DNA from 4 places in the Nicoliella lavandulae genome. Region 3 is predicted to be linked to each of the others. Evidence: riboswitches for the same ligand, from Rfam matches in the RefSeq annotation. Region 3 holds a riboswitch; each other region holds the start of a gene.
The links. Region 3 has a riboswitch for thiamine pyrophosphate ahead of R4146_RS00755 (ECF transporter S component). Riboswitches for the same ligand answer to the same signal wherever they lie in the genome.
Positions count from the first base shown of each region.

Region 1 (3,212 bases), on a different contig from region 3:
TCACTAAATTGCATTAATCTGATTCTCCTCGCTTGGTATTAAGCCATTCGAACATGAATTGCATTAATACCTTCGTATATTCAATTAAATCATCAACTTGAATCGATTCATCAACGGAATGGGCTTCATCAATCGTCCCTGGACCGTAAATAGCAGCTGGGATGTTAGCATTGCCAAACCAACCACCATCAGTAACACTTGGTGAAACATCCACGATTGGCTTTTGACCTGTCACTTGATAGTGGGCAGTATCTAAAAGCTTAACTGGTCGTGAAGATGAATCTAAATCCAGTGCTGGAAAGACTTCACCGCGCTCCTCTACCATTGATTTACCGCCCCACTTATAAATTGGTAAATGATCCTTAAGCCATGGATCAGCCATCGCAACGTTATTAATATGCGTTTCAACCTCTTTAATTACCGCATGGTAATCTTCATTCGGATAAAAGTGTACTGTTACCCATAGTCGACATTCATCTGCGATAAAAGCAGCATTTCGTCCACCTTCAATCACCGCTGGATTAATCGTATCAGAACCAGGGGCTACGCCAGGGTAACTCTTATTAACTGCCCAATCCCGCTCTAAATCGTTCAATCCACTGATGACCTTCATCATCTTTTCAATGGCACTAGCTACTCTTAAATGACCGCCTGCATTCATCATTTGGCGCCTAGTGGCATCATGAAATGTCTGGTCACTTTTGATTGTAATCCATCCCGTGATCACGCCACCTTGCCCTTGAATGTGAAAGTCACTAATGTCACCAACAATGGCAAAGTCAGCATGATGACCACGTTCAATTGCAGCGCGTGTCCCAGCTTCACCACTTTCTTCACCAATCACTGATTCAAATTTTAGTTCACCGGGTAGTGCAACTTGAGCATCATGCAATAATTGAAAGGCCATTAACATCGCTGCTAATGCGCCCTTCATATCTGCAACGCCACGGCCATAAGCACGCCCAGCCTTAACTAACATTTTAAATGGATCAGAATGCCACTTTTCATCTGGTTGTATTGACGCAACATCCATATGCCCATTTAGAATTAGACTTTGATATCGCTCACTATTGGCATTGGTTTTTGTCCCAACAACGATTGAATCATGGGGATATAAATCCCATTGGTCAATATCAAACCCTAGTTGTTTTAAATAATTGACCACGAACGACTGGGCATTATCAGTATTACGGCCAGGAGGGGCTGGTGTGGGAAATGCCACTAGCTGACTTAATAGTGTTAATAATTGATCTTTGTGGTTATCAACATCATCAATAACTGCTTGAATTTCTTTTTTCATTACTATATAAATTGCTCCTTTTAATCACAAAAAGGGTCCTTCGCAAAGAAGGGCCCTTCATTATCATAATCATAGTAATGATCGATCAACTGTCCACTTCCTTGCGCTGGTCCTAACCAGATTCAAGTTCCAAGGGTCTAATTCTCAGCTAATTAAAGCTCCCCTAGTGATTATTTAATTATATTTACAATCGTCATTATAATTTATTCAATCAATTAACGCAAATTAAAAAGCAGAACTGGTCAGTTCTGCTTTAATGATTATTCTCAGGCATGGTTGCGCCGTCTTAAGTATTTAACTAATAACATGATCATTCCAATTATAAATGGAACAAAGTAATAGCAAATCCGATAGATCAATGCCCAAATCACAATGATATCAGCAGAAATGCCTGCCTTTTCTAGCCCAAAGGTCAATGCGACTTCAAATGATCCAATTCCACCTGGAATTAGTGACATTGCTCCTACAATTCCAGCGAAGATCAAGCCAAGGTATGCAGCTCTTACATCAAAGTGAATGTGCATAAAAAAGCCAATACTAATGAAAAATGCTAAACAACAAACCCATTCCAATGTTGAACCAATCAACAAATGAAATAAATCACGTCGATTTAATGTATCATTCTTAGCTACGAACGGTACCAGTAAATACAATGGAAATAATAAACAAACCGTTTTAATCCAAATTGGCTCAGCGCCAAACCGATCAATGTTTAACAAAATCGCAGCAATATCATTAACGACTAATCCGGTCATCGTGAACAACGCAATTTGCGTCACGATCTTAGCCGTTTCTTTATTATTTTCATTAACGTTCCCGAATAGAAAAATACGTAAACTAGCTCCGACTAACCCACCAGAGCCACCAATATTAGTGAATGTATTGATCACATAACTACTAGTGATCAACTCTGGCATTGAGATGTCCATTTTAGCTTTACGAGTATAGGTAAAGTCATAGATCATCATTGGTACAATGGCTAATGCGCCTAATATAAGTAAGGCAACAAAACTACCCGCCGATAGTAAATGACTGGCACGAACTAATTTATGCCAAGAAATTTGCTCAATGATCGAATGAATTGAATATACAACGAACGCTAAAATCAATACAACGTAAATTCGCTTAATAATATTAGAGTATTTAGAAAACGAATCAGCAATCTTATCAATTATTTTGATAGTTATCACCACTTCCTATAATTCCTGACGATTTAGTTCAACTAGGCGATCATAAAACGCTGGCACCCGTTTAGGTAGATTAATGATTTGATGTTCATTATCTAAAAAGCAGTGTTCACTACTAGCCTTGCAAACTAGTTGATCATCAACAGTCATTATATATTTCAAAACTAAGCGATATTTACTAACTTTAGCAACACTCGTCTCGATTTTAATTAAATCGGGAAATGTAGTTGTCTTCTTGTACTCAGCCGTTACTTTAGTGACTGGCGAAATCATCGAATTGGCTTCAAATTGATCATACGCCCAACCAATTTGTTCTAAGTAGTCGCTACGCGCTTCTTCCATGAACCGAATGTAATTCGTGTGACTAGTAATCTGCATCTTATCAGTTTCATAATACTGAACTTTGTGATAATAGGGTTTCATCATTCAATATCCTCTTCTCTTAAATTGTTCCATTGGTAATTTTACCATAAACGTTGCTATAATATTTATAAATCCGATTAAAAGGAGCAGTCCGTTATGAATCAAAAAGATGAAGCTAAATTAAAATCGTATTTGCAACAGGATTTTGAATCGATGGATTCCAAAACTGCATCCCAATCAATTCAAAAGACACTCGATCTAATCAATGCCTTGCAATGGGAATCTGATCGAGTGGATCCCAATGTATACGATGACCTTACTAATCGATACTGTGATCACGATTCGAGTATCGAACGTCTTAA
Region 1 is NZ_JAWMWH010000003.1:366,516-369,727, forward strand. It holds gene tenA (thiaminase II) at 1-14, opposite strand, end outside; gene R4146_RS08430 (acetylornithine deacetylase) at 14-1,300, opposite strand; TPP riboswitch at 1,382-1,475, opposite strand; gene R4146_RS08435 (lysylphosphatidylglycerol synthase domain-containing protein) at 1,567-2,493, opposite strand; gene R4146_RS08440 (acyl-CoA thioesterase) at 2,497-2,913, opposite strand; gene R4146_RS08445 (hypothetical protein) at 3,007-3,212, shown strand, end outside.
Region 1: linked by a shared signal. The riboswitch ahead of R4146_RS08430 (acetylornithine deacetylase) and the one ahead of R4146_RS00755 (ECF transporter S component) in region 3 are both predicted to bind thiamine pyrophosphate.

Region 2 (3,212 bases), on a different contig from region 3:
AAAGTTATTCGTTAAAAATAAACTCATGTAGGCTGTCTTAAGCATGGGATAAAAGACAAACATTCCTAAGATTAAAATGGATGGGCCTAAGAATAAGCCAGCATACCATGCATCCCGATGCTTCTTGATCGATACCTTGACCTTATCCATGCCTGAAGCATTCGAGCCGTTTAAATCTTTAATTTGGTTTTCATCGAACGATTTAAGCATTTTCTAAAACTCCCTTCTGAATTCCTACTAAGCTCCGATCATCTGAATCAAAAATGAAGAAACTTTCTGCCCCTTCAACTTGAATCAATTCTTGCGGTCTAATATCAACTTGGCCGTTCAACACGATTCGTAACTCTTGGCCATTATCTAGACTTGCTTCAATCATTGTCCGATCACCTAATTGAGAAACACTAGTTACCCGTGCGTTCCCATCGTTAACCCCCGTCTTAACCTTGAATTGATTAGGCCGAATGCCAACCTTATACTTATGACCGTCAATTAGCGGTTCACTAACTTCAACTTTAAATCTATTATCCATAGTCAACGTTCCATTTGAATAAACCGCATTAAGTAAGTTGATTTGCGGGGTGCCAAAGAAGGAAGCAACGAATTCATTAGCGGGATGTTGATAAACACCTAATGGAGTATCAATTTGTTGAATGTGGTGATGGTTTAAGACCATTACATGATCAGCCATCGTCATTGCTTCTACTTGATCATGAGTAACGTAAATAACGGTTAAGCCTAACTTACGTTGTAGTTCTTTCAATTCAATTCTCATTTTGGCTCTTAATTGAGCATCTAAGTTTGATAATGGTTCATCCATTAAGCATAACTTAGATTCATTGGCAACGGCTCTGGCTAAAGCTACCCGTTGGCGTTGTCCACCGGATAAATCCTTTGGCTTCCGGTTTTTAAATTCGGTTAAATTAACTAATTCTAATGCATTTTCAACCCGACGTTTAATAACATCTTTAGGTTGTTTTCTGGCCTTAAGGCCAAATGCAACATTATCAAATACTGATAAAAATGGATATAACGCATAGCTTTGGAACACCATTGATAACTTACGGTCCTTTGGTTCTAAGTCATTTGCCCGTTGGCCATTTAGGTATAAATTCCCAGATGTAATTGGAATAATGCCCGCAATCATCCGAAGCAACGTACTCTTCCCACAACCCGATGGTCCAACGATTGCAAAAAATTCGTTATCTTCGATATGTGCTGATACATTTTCTAAAACTGGTGTATCTGATCCATCATACTTCTTTACCAGATGCTTTAATTGAATTGACAATATTCTCACCTATCCTTACGAAATAGTTAATTTATTTAATGTTTCTTAACAATTTAAAGAATAGCATGCCAATTTATAGAAGCTGTAAAACCAATGTATTTTTTGTGTAAAAGAATTTGCCTAAATTAGCTGATTTAGGCTACGTATGTAAAGTTTATGTAAATAGGTTTTACAAGATTGAGGAGGCGCAATCCTTGTTATTAAAGCAAACTAAAAGGGCTCATTCTTTACGATCGAATGAGTCCTCATTAATGAATTTAATTTTTAAAAAATAAAGCTTGGATTCTCTGGAATTGAGATGTTTTCACTAATTTTACTAAAATTAGATAAGCAATGATCGATCCTGAAATTGCCCCACCAAAGAACCGCGGCGTAAACACGAACCAAAATAAATTCGTTGTCGTTCCGGTATACCAGACCATTACGGGATAAGAAGCCAGTGACCCGATCAACCCAGTTCCAATCACTTCCCCTAAAATAGCCAGCCAAGGACTTCGTTTATAGCGATATAATAACCCCGCCAATAACGCCCCAAATACCGCACCGGTAAATGCTAATGGTGGAATCCCTAAAAATAGCATCCGCATCAATGCACAAACAACCGCCATTACAGTTGCATACACTGGTCCCATTAAGACCGCTGCTGTAACGTTTAGCACACTAGACATCGGTGCCATCCCTTCAATTCTAAAAATTGGTGATAAGAAAAAATCTAGTGCAATCATAATTGCTAAAATCGTTATCTTTTGAATCCGATTTTGTTGTCCCATTAATCAATCCTCCTAAAGAAATAACATTAATGGGACCTCATCGCTAAATAAAATAAAAATCCCTATCAAAAAGGATAGGGATTTACACACTTTAATAATTAATTCCCTAGCGCCAGCATTACCTGGATCAGGTTCGTGGGTATTATCTCAGCCATTATCGGCACCCCATTAATGTTTTATTTACATATTAACTATACTATAAGTTAAATTATTCGTCAAAGCCTATTTCATGACATGGTATTCAATTTGACGTAAGACTTCGACTAAATCAGCCGGATTATTAACATAGTCATAACGATTTCCATTAATTTTCATCTTTGGGCTTTCACGATAGTTGTCATACCATTTTTCGTATGCTTTTTGTAGCTGTTTATAATAATTCAACAATTTATCATCATTTTGAATTTGCTCAAACTTTCGACCCCGACTCTTAATATGTTCTAGTTGATGTTCTAAATCAATGTCAATAAATACCATTAAATCCGGTTTCTTCTTGCGAGTGGATTTAGGTAATTCTTGCATCATATTTTTCAACAGACTATTATAGACCGCTTTTTCCTGATCATTGATATTACCTAATCGATAGTTTAAGTTAGTAAATACTGAATCTTCATAAATCGATCGATCCAACACATTGTTAGGATGCGATTGGGCTGCTTTAATCATATCAAAACGCTTATTTAAAAAATAAATTTGTAACAAAAATCCATACTTCTTAGAATCAGCATAGAATTTAGGTAGGATGGGATTATCCGCCACTGGTTCTAAGAATGATTCAGTTCCTAAGTGTTCTGCAAGCTTTTGTGCCAGGGATGTTTTGCCTGCTCCAATTGTACCGGCCATTGTAATCATATCGTTGCCCCCCTCATAAAATCACTAGTTATAATCATTTATTTTCATTACTAAAAGCAACGATTTAGCATCCGTTTGTCATGATCGTTGAAATTACGTAATTCTGCGGGTAAGTGAAAATCATGGTAAAGATTACGTACCACTTTAATTAATGAGGCTAGTTCATAATCATCTAATTCATGTAATGGCACTAATCGCGTTAACGTTCGATAGCGACTAATTTCAATGTAGAAATTGTAACAGTGGTCATACACATCATTGACAATAATTAATCGATACCTAGTATTGGGTAATCTTTTAAA
Region 2 is NZ_JAWMWH010000003.1:395,499-398,710, forward strand. It holds gene R4146_RS08580 (carbohydrate ABC transporter permease) at 1-150, opposite strand, end outside; gene R4146_RS08585 (ABC transporter ATP-binding protein) at 203-1,288, opposite strand; gene thiW (energy coupling factor transporter S component ThiW) at 1,546-2,058, opposite strand; TPP riboswitch at 2,144-2,236, opposite strand; gene R4146_RS08595 (deoxynucleoside kinase) at 2,281-2,910, opposite strand; gene R4146_RS08600 (acetyl-CoA carboxylase) at 2,961-3,212, opposite strand, start outside.
Region 2: linked by a shared signal. The riboswitch ahead of thiW (energy coupling factor transporter S component ThiW) and the one ahead of R4146_RS00755 (ECF transporter S component) in region 3 are both predicted to bind thiamine pyrophosphate.

Region 3 (3,212 bases):
TTAAATTGAATGTGATAATCGAATAAGGTTTCTAACCCACTAAGCTGGTGGCTAATGATGACGATGGTTTGGTTGAACTTTTGGCGTGCTTGGGTTAAGAACTTGACTACGGTCGTTAATGATTCAATGTCCAACCCCTTAAATGGTTCATCCATTAAGAGCACATCGTTACCCATGATTAACATTTCTAAGATTTGTAATTTCTTTTTCTGACCTTCACTTAGGGTGTAGACCACTTGTTGTTCACGACCATCAATCTTTAATTCCTTTAACATTGCTTGCACATCGTCAGTTGAGTAGTGGGGGTGAACGGCGTTCTTAAGTGATAATTGTAGTTCTTCTGCCACCGTAATATCGACAAACTGCATTTCAGCATCTTGAAAAACAAGTGCAACATGTGATAAGTAAGGCTTTTTACGAATTTTTTGGATATTTTTGCCTTGGTATAAAATTGTACCATCGTATTTAAATAGGCGGGTCAACGCCTTAAATAACGTGGACTTACCAATTCCGTTCTCACCAGTAATCAACGTGGTCCGGTTAGGGTAGATTTTAAATTGATCCATTGCTAACAGGGCTTGATCGTGTTGACTTAGCGTTAGGTGGTCCAAGTCAATGACGCTTTGTTCATCAGCAGTCGGGAGGGCTAATTTAACATCAGCTAATTCATGGTTATCGAACGGCGTAAGTAATTGCGCAACGTCTTGATGCGATAGCTCTGTGATTTGATGTTGGTCAGCATGGAGATAAAAGAAGTGATCAACTACTGCTTCATAGCCAGATAAGTCATGATCGACTAAAATGATGGTTTTGTGTTTTTCATCGCGCAAACGTGTTAGTTGGTGCAATAAGTCACTTCGTGATTGCCGGTCCAAACTAGCAAATGGTTCATCAAGTAAGATAACCTTTGAATCCATTGCGATAATAATGGCTAAGGCTACCTTTTGTTTTTCACCACCGGACAGGTCATTTAAGCTGCGATGCTTGAGTTTGGTAATGTTAACGAATTCCATTGCATGATCGATGCGGGCAGGGATAGCCGCTGGATCCATTCGGCGATTTTCAAGGGCGAATTGGATTTCATCGTAAACATTGGTCATGGTAAATTGTTGATTTGGATTTTGAAACATCATGGATACGATGCCACTCATGTCAGTGGCGGGGATGGTGTTGATTGCTTGGTCGTCAAAGCTGATGGTGCCGGTATAATCACCATTGGCAAACTCAGGATATAGACCAGCGATTGATTTTAATAGTGTCGACTTACCAGTTCCTGATGGCCCAGCAATCAAACTAATTTGACCACTGGGAAACGTTAAGTTCACGTCTGCCAAGACGGGTTGCTTACTTTTAGCATAGGTAAATGTGAAATGACTAACATTGACGGTTGTCATAAAAATTCCTCCAAATAATAAAGAAAGCACCCCAAAGCAATGCTTTCGAAGTGCTTTAATGTTATTTTAACGACTTGTGAATCAAAACGCGACTAAATTATGCTTCAATAGCATGGCTTCGGTTAAGCAATTTGTTAATTGCAGTTGGAATCGGATCACTAAAGACCCATACGGAGATAAACCGAAGAATGAATAATAGAATAATAAAGCCCACGTGGTAAGCATTGTAACCATTTTTGAACCAATCCCAAGTAAATGTAATGACGGTGGTAAAGACCGCTCCTAAGAATAGTTGGAAGTGACCATATTTTTTGTAGCCCGTAACGGCGAATCCTAATTCAGCACCGGCTCCTTGGATTAAACCAGAAACCACGTTCATAACGCCCCATTGATCACCTAAGAACATTTCAACTACGGCTCCAGCTACTTCACTGAAGATTGAAACTCCGGGCATCTTGAAGATGGCACCAGCTAGTGGTCCAGCGACGATCCATAAACCGAGTGATAAATCATTGGCAGCCGGTGCTAATCCGATGGGAGTTAAAATTAGGGTCAACGCATTGTAAATAAAACTAGTTAACCAGAAAATAACCCCACAGACGATTGCGATCAACGCAATTAAAATAATATTTCTAAGACTCCATTTTTTAGCCATTGCTAAAAACCTTCCTTTCAACATAGATCCATCAATAATTTTTTAAACAAATAGAAAAAGGGTCCTCAAATATTTTGAGGACCCTTTGGTATGTACGCCATTGAGCACACTAAAGTGCATTGTTTCCCTCCACCAGTGCTAACTGAATCAGGTTCAATGGGTATTATCTCAGCCGAACGGCACCCCAAACATCTATTTATTTAACTTTGACTAGTTTAACTTAGTCTTAAACAAATTGCAAGGTCGTTTGTTACAATCACAATGCTTAAATAACACTTCCTTTACAGTTCGCTTAAACCAATTGTCTAAGGACTGTGAAAATGGTAATTTATTATATAAGATTTAAATTACTTAATTTTTGGGAAGGATTTAGGATATGATTAGTAAAAAATTAAAACGATTCACGGTGGCATTGGTTGCTGTTGTCGGAATCGCTTCGGGTTCTGGAATTAATTCATTGGTTAATTCTGGGGCGACAAAAACGGCCAATGCGGCGACTTATAATTATGACTATGATTATGATGATGGAGCCGTTGGATTGACTGGTAACGCAATTGTGCCTGGTAATTACAAAATGAAGAATGCCAAGGCGGCCATTGCGGTTGATGCGGATAACGGTAAAATTGTGTACGCTAAAAACATCAATCAAAAGTTAAAAGTTGCTTCGACAGCTAAGTTAATGACCTTATACTTAGTGATCCGTAAGGCGCAAGAAACGAACGGCTGGAATCAAGTCGTTAATACTTCTAGCACTAGCTTAGTGAACATGAGCTACAATAATAACATCGGGGGCGGATTTAAGTTCAAACCTGGCCACAAGTATACAGTTAGACAATTATACCGGGCAACGTTAATCCAATCCTCCAATAATGCAGCCATTGCGCTAGGCCAATGGGTAGCTGGTTCTAACGGTAAGTTTATTGATATGATGAATAAACAAGCAGCCGCATGGGACATCGATGCGACATTTAATTCTGCATCTGGATTAGAAAATACGGACTTAGTTCACTATGGCTTTAAATATAAAGGGGGCGCCAATGCCGGTAACATGGTAAGTGCTAAGGCATTAGCAACCATTACCCAACACGTATTAGCGTACTACCCACAGATCCTAAAGGATTCAAAGAAGGGGACTGCGACCGTTGATGGGCAACGACTTTACA
Region 3 is NZ_JAWMWH010000001.1:146,606-149,817, reverse strand. It holds gene R4146_RS00760 (ABC transporter ATP-binding protein) at 1-1,394, opposite strand, end outside; gene R4146_RS00755 (ECF transporter S component) at 1,492-2,049, opposite strand; TPP riboswitch at 2,157-2,246, opposite strand; gene R4146_RS00750 (serine hydrolase) at 2,426-3,212, shown strand, end outside.

Region 4 (3,212 bases), on a different contig from region 3:
ATGTCGCGGACCGTTTGACCTAATTCAAGGCGTTCTTGACCCACGAGGGCACCTTTACCTTTTTCACGGTATTGAAACATTGTGATTCCACTTTGACAAGCAGTGGTTAGTTGTTCAATAAACTTGGCCTTATCGCCGCCAATATTTTGAGTCCCACCAATAAAGTAGACCCGTAACATGTCTGGATTAAATTTCAACATCAGTATTTTCAGCTCCCCAATGATTAAGTGGACCATGACCTTGGCCCACGTGAATTTCATGTTTTAGAATTTCGTTCATATAGGCCTTTGCCCGCCGAATGGCTTGTTCGACGTGACAGCCCTTAGCAATTTCAGCAACGATAACGGATGACAGTGTATCACCAGTCCCATGTTTACGCTTAGAATCAACGTGATCACCAGTCAACCAAAATGCAGTCCCATCTGCTAGTAATACATAGTCTTTATTCTCAGGGCCATCACTATGACCGCCCTTAATGATAACGTTCTTAGCACCTAGTCGTTGAATTTCTTTAGCAGCATTTTTAACGGTTGCTAAGTCATCAATTGGGTGTTTAACGATCGTTTCGGCCTCTGGTAGATTAGGGGTAATGATATCAGCCAGTGGAATTAAGTCGTTGATGACGGTATCAATCGCATCATCAGTTAATAACTTAGCACCGCCCTTGGCTACCATAACGGGATCAACAACTAGGGTTCCAAATGAATAATGCTTAATATTTTTAGCTACGGCCTTAACATGGGCCGCATCAAAGAGCGCACCTGTCTTCGCAGCTTTGATCTTAAAGTCCTCCGCAACTGAAGCGAACTGAGCATCGACCATCTCCAGTGGTAATGGATAGACTTTTTGCACATCTAAAGTATTTTGAGCAGTAACACCAACGACCACGCTGGTACTAAACACATGACAAGCTTGCATTGTCTTGATGTCGGCCATCATTCCAGCGCCACCACCAGAATCAGTACCAGCGATCGTTAATGCTTCTGGAAACTCACGCATTAGAATTCCTCCTTACTAGCAGCATCTAATGTTGCTTTGAAGTGCCAATCCTCTTGCTTATATGCTTGTTCCCAGAATTGCCATTCTAATTCGCAACTCTTTAGGAAGTATTGGGTGGCTTCAGTTAATTCTTCTGGGGATGCATGTTCTGCAAAGCGGTCAACAAAGGCAAAGACCGTATCACTTAGTGATTTATCACCCTTAGGGGTTGCATAGAATTCGATCCAGTCCTTAAATGGGTTGTCATCATTTGCTGCCCCTTGAGCTACTAAGTGATCAGCAATCTCTGCATACGTCCAAGGACATGGTTGAAACGCTGCTAAGATATTTAACAATGAGCCCGTTTCACCCGCCCGGTGCATATGTGATTCGTATAGGTATGCTTTAGGGGAAGGCGTGGCATGCTGTTGACTTTCGTATGATACTCCAGCAATATTGCAAAAAATATGGTGGGGATGAATCTCACTATTTAAAATGAAGCTAATTTGATCATTAAAGAAACTCATTAATTCGCGATCATTGGATTTCGCAATTGCATTTCCATAAATTTTGATAAATTCGCTTAGGTATTGATAATCTTGTTGAACATAGAATTTCAATGCGGCACCAGGAACGTGTCCATTGGCAATGCCTTGAATGAAGGGATGTTCAAAAATACCTTTTAAAATGGGTTGCGCTTGTTGCTTTAGTTGATCAGAAAACATAGGTGAATCCTCCTAAATTATAACTATCCAGGGAAAATAAAAACGACCCACACCGAACTAACTTCGGGGGTGGGTCGCCTATAATCATCTGCGATTATCTTCGATTCATGCCACGTTCCTACGCTAGTGTTATCTAGATTCAGGTTCAATGGGTATTATCTCAGCCAAACGGCACCCCAGTGGATAGTCATTTATATTCAATTCCAGAACTAATATACCATATCTAATATAAGGTGTCTAATGGAACTTACAATGATTGACATTGCAGTGACATAAGATTAGAATTTGCTTAAAAGATAATTAGGAGGATTAGGCTTTGAATTATAAAATTGCACTAGCACAATCATTTTCTGACCTTGATCAAACCGTTAATCAACATAAATTGACCCAAGTTACTAAAGAGGCCGCCGAAAAGGGCGCTAAATTAGTGGTATTTCCGGAAATGTTCATGAGCACGGTTTCCGCCACTGCGGATTTAGATGTAATCAATCAACATGCTGAATCGCTAGAAGGACCATTTGTTAACAATGCCAAACAAGCCGCAATTGATAATCAAGTGTGGGTAATATTTGGGATGCGCGAAAAAAATGATGATGGCAATGATCAACGAGTTTATAATACAATCGTAGTTATCGATAATCATGGTAAAATCGTTAGTACGTATCACAAAACGCACTTATATGATGCTTTTGGCACTAAAGAGTCTGACCAAATTAAGCCAGGTGATAAATTATTCGAACCTATTGACACGCCATTTGGTAAAATCGGGTTGTTTGTATGCTATGAATTACGATTCCCAGAAGTGGCTCGCTATGAAGCAATTAATGGAGCTGATGTTATCATCATTCCAACGTCATGGTTTAGTGGTCCCTTAAAGGAATATCACTGGTCCACATTACTAAAAGCACGTGCAATTGAAAATACTACCTATGTTGTTGGATGCGATAAACCAGCTAGTAATGACCGTGTGGGTTTAAGTCAAGTCGTTGATCCAATGGGCGTCACAATTGCTCAGGCAGGGAGTGACGAAACAATCTTAATTACTGAAATTGACTTAGATAAAATTAAGACCGTTAGAAAAACGTTACCATCAGCTAATCAAAGAATTCCTAAATTATATTAAGTTACAAAAACCGGTTTAGCATCTGCTAAACCGGTTTTTTATTACGATTGATTTCCATCAGAAAAGGCCCCTAGAACGCCTAAGACAATTAAAATAATGGCACCCCAGAAAAATACCTTTAACATCCAAATGATGGCAGCGATTAACAATAGCCACCATAGCCAACTACTGAGGAATTTCCAGACTAACCATAATACAAAGATGGTTAATAATAAAACGATAATCATTCATCACCATTCCTTTGAGATCATGTTCTTATTTTAGCATAAACATTGTTAGACCAACATCTTTATGTTCAATTAATTAAGTCTTGTGAATTTTTTCACTAAAAAACATAATTTGAATCAACCATTATTCTATTTAGCTTTCTATATCATGGTTAGATA
Region 4 is NZ_JAWMWH010000003.1:348,240-351,451, forward strand. It holds gene thiE (thiamine phosphate synthase) at 1-200, opposite strand, end outside; gene thiD (bifunctional hydroxymethylpyrimidine kinase/phosphomethylpyrimidine kinase) at 187-999, opposite strand; gene tenA (thiaminase II) at 999-1,703, opposite strand; TPP riboswitch at 1,801-1,892, opposite strand; gene R4146_RS08300 (carbon-nitrogen hydrolase family protein) at 2,020-2,826, shown strand; gene R4146_RS08305 (hypothetical protein) at 2,868-3,053, opposite strand.
Region 4: linked by a shared signal. The riboswitch ahead of tenA (thiaminase II) and the one ahead of R4146_RS00755 (ECF transporter S component) in region 3 are both predicted to bind thiamine pyrophosphate.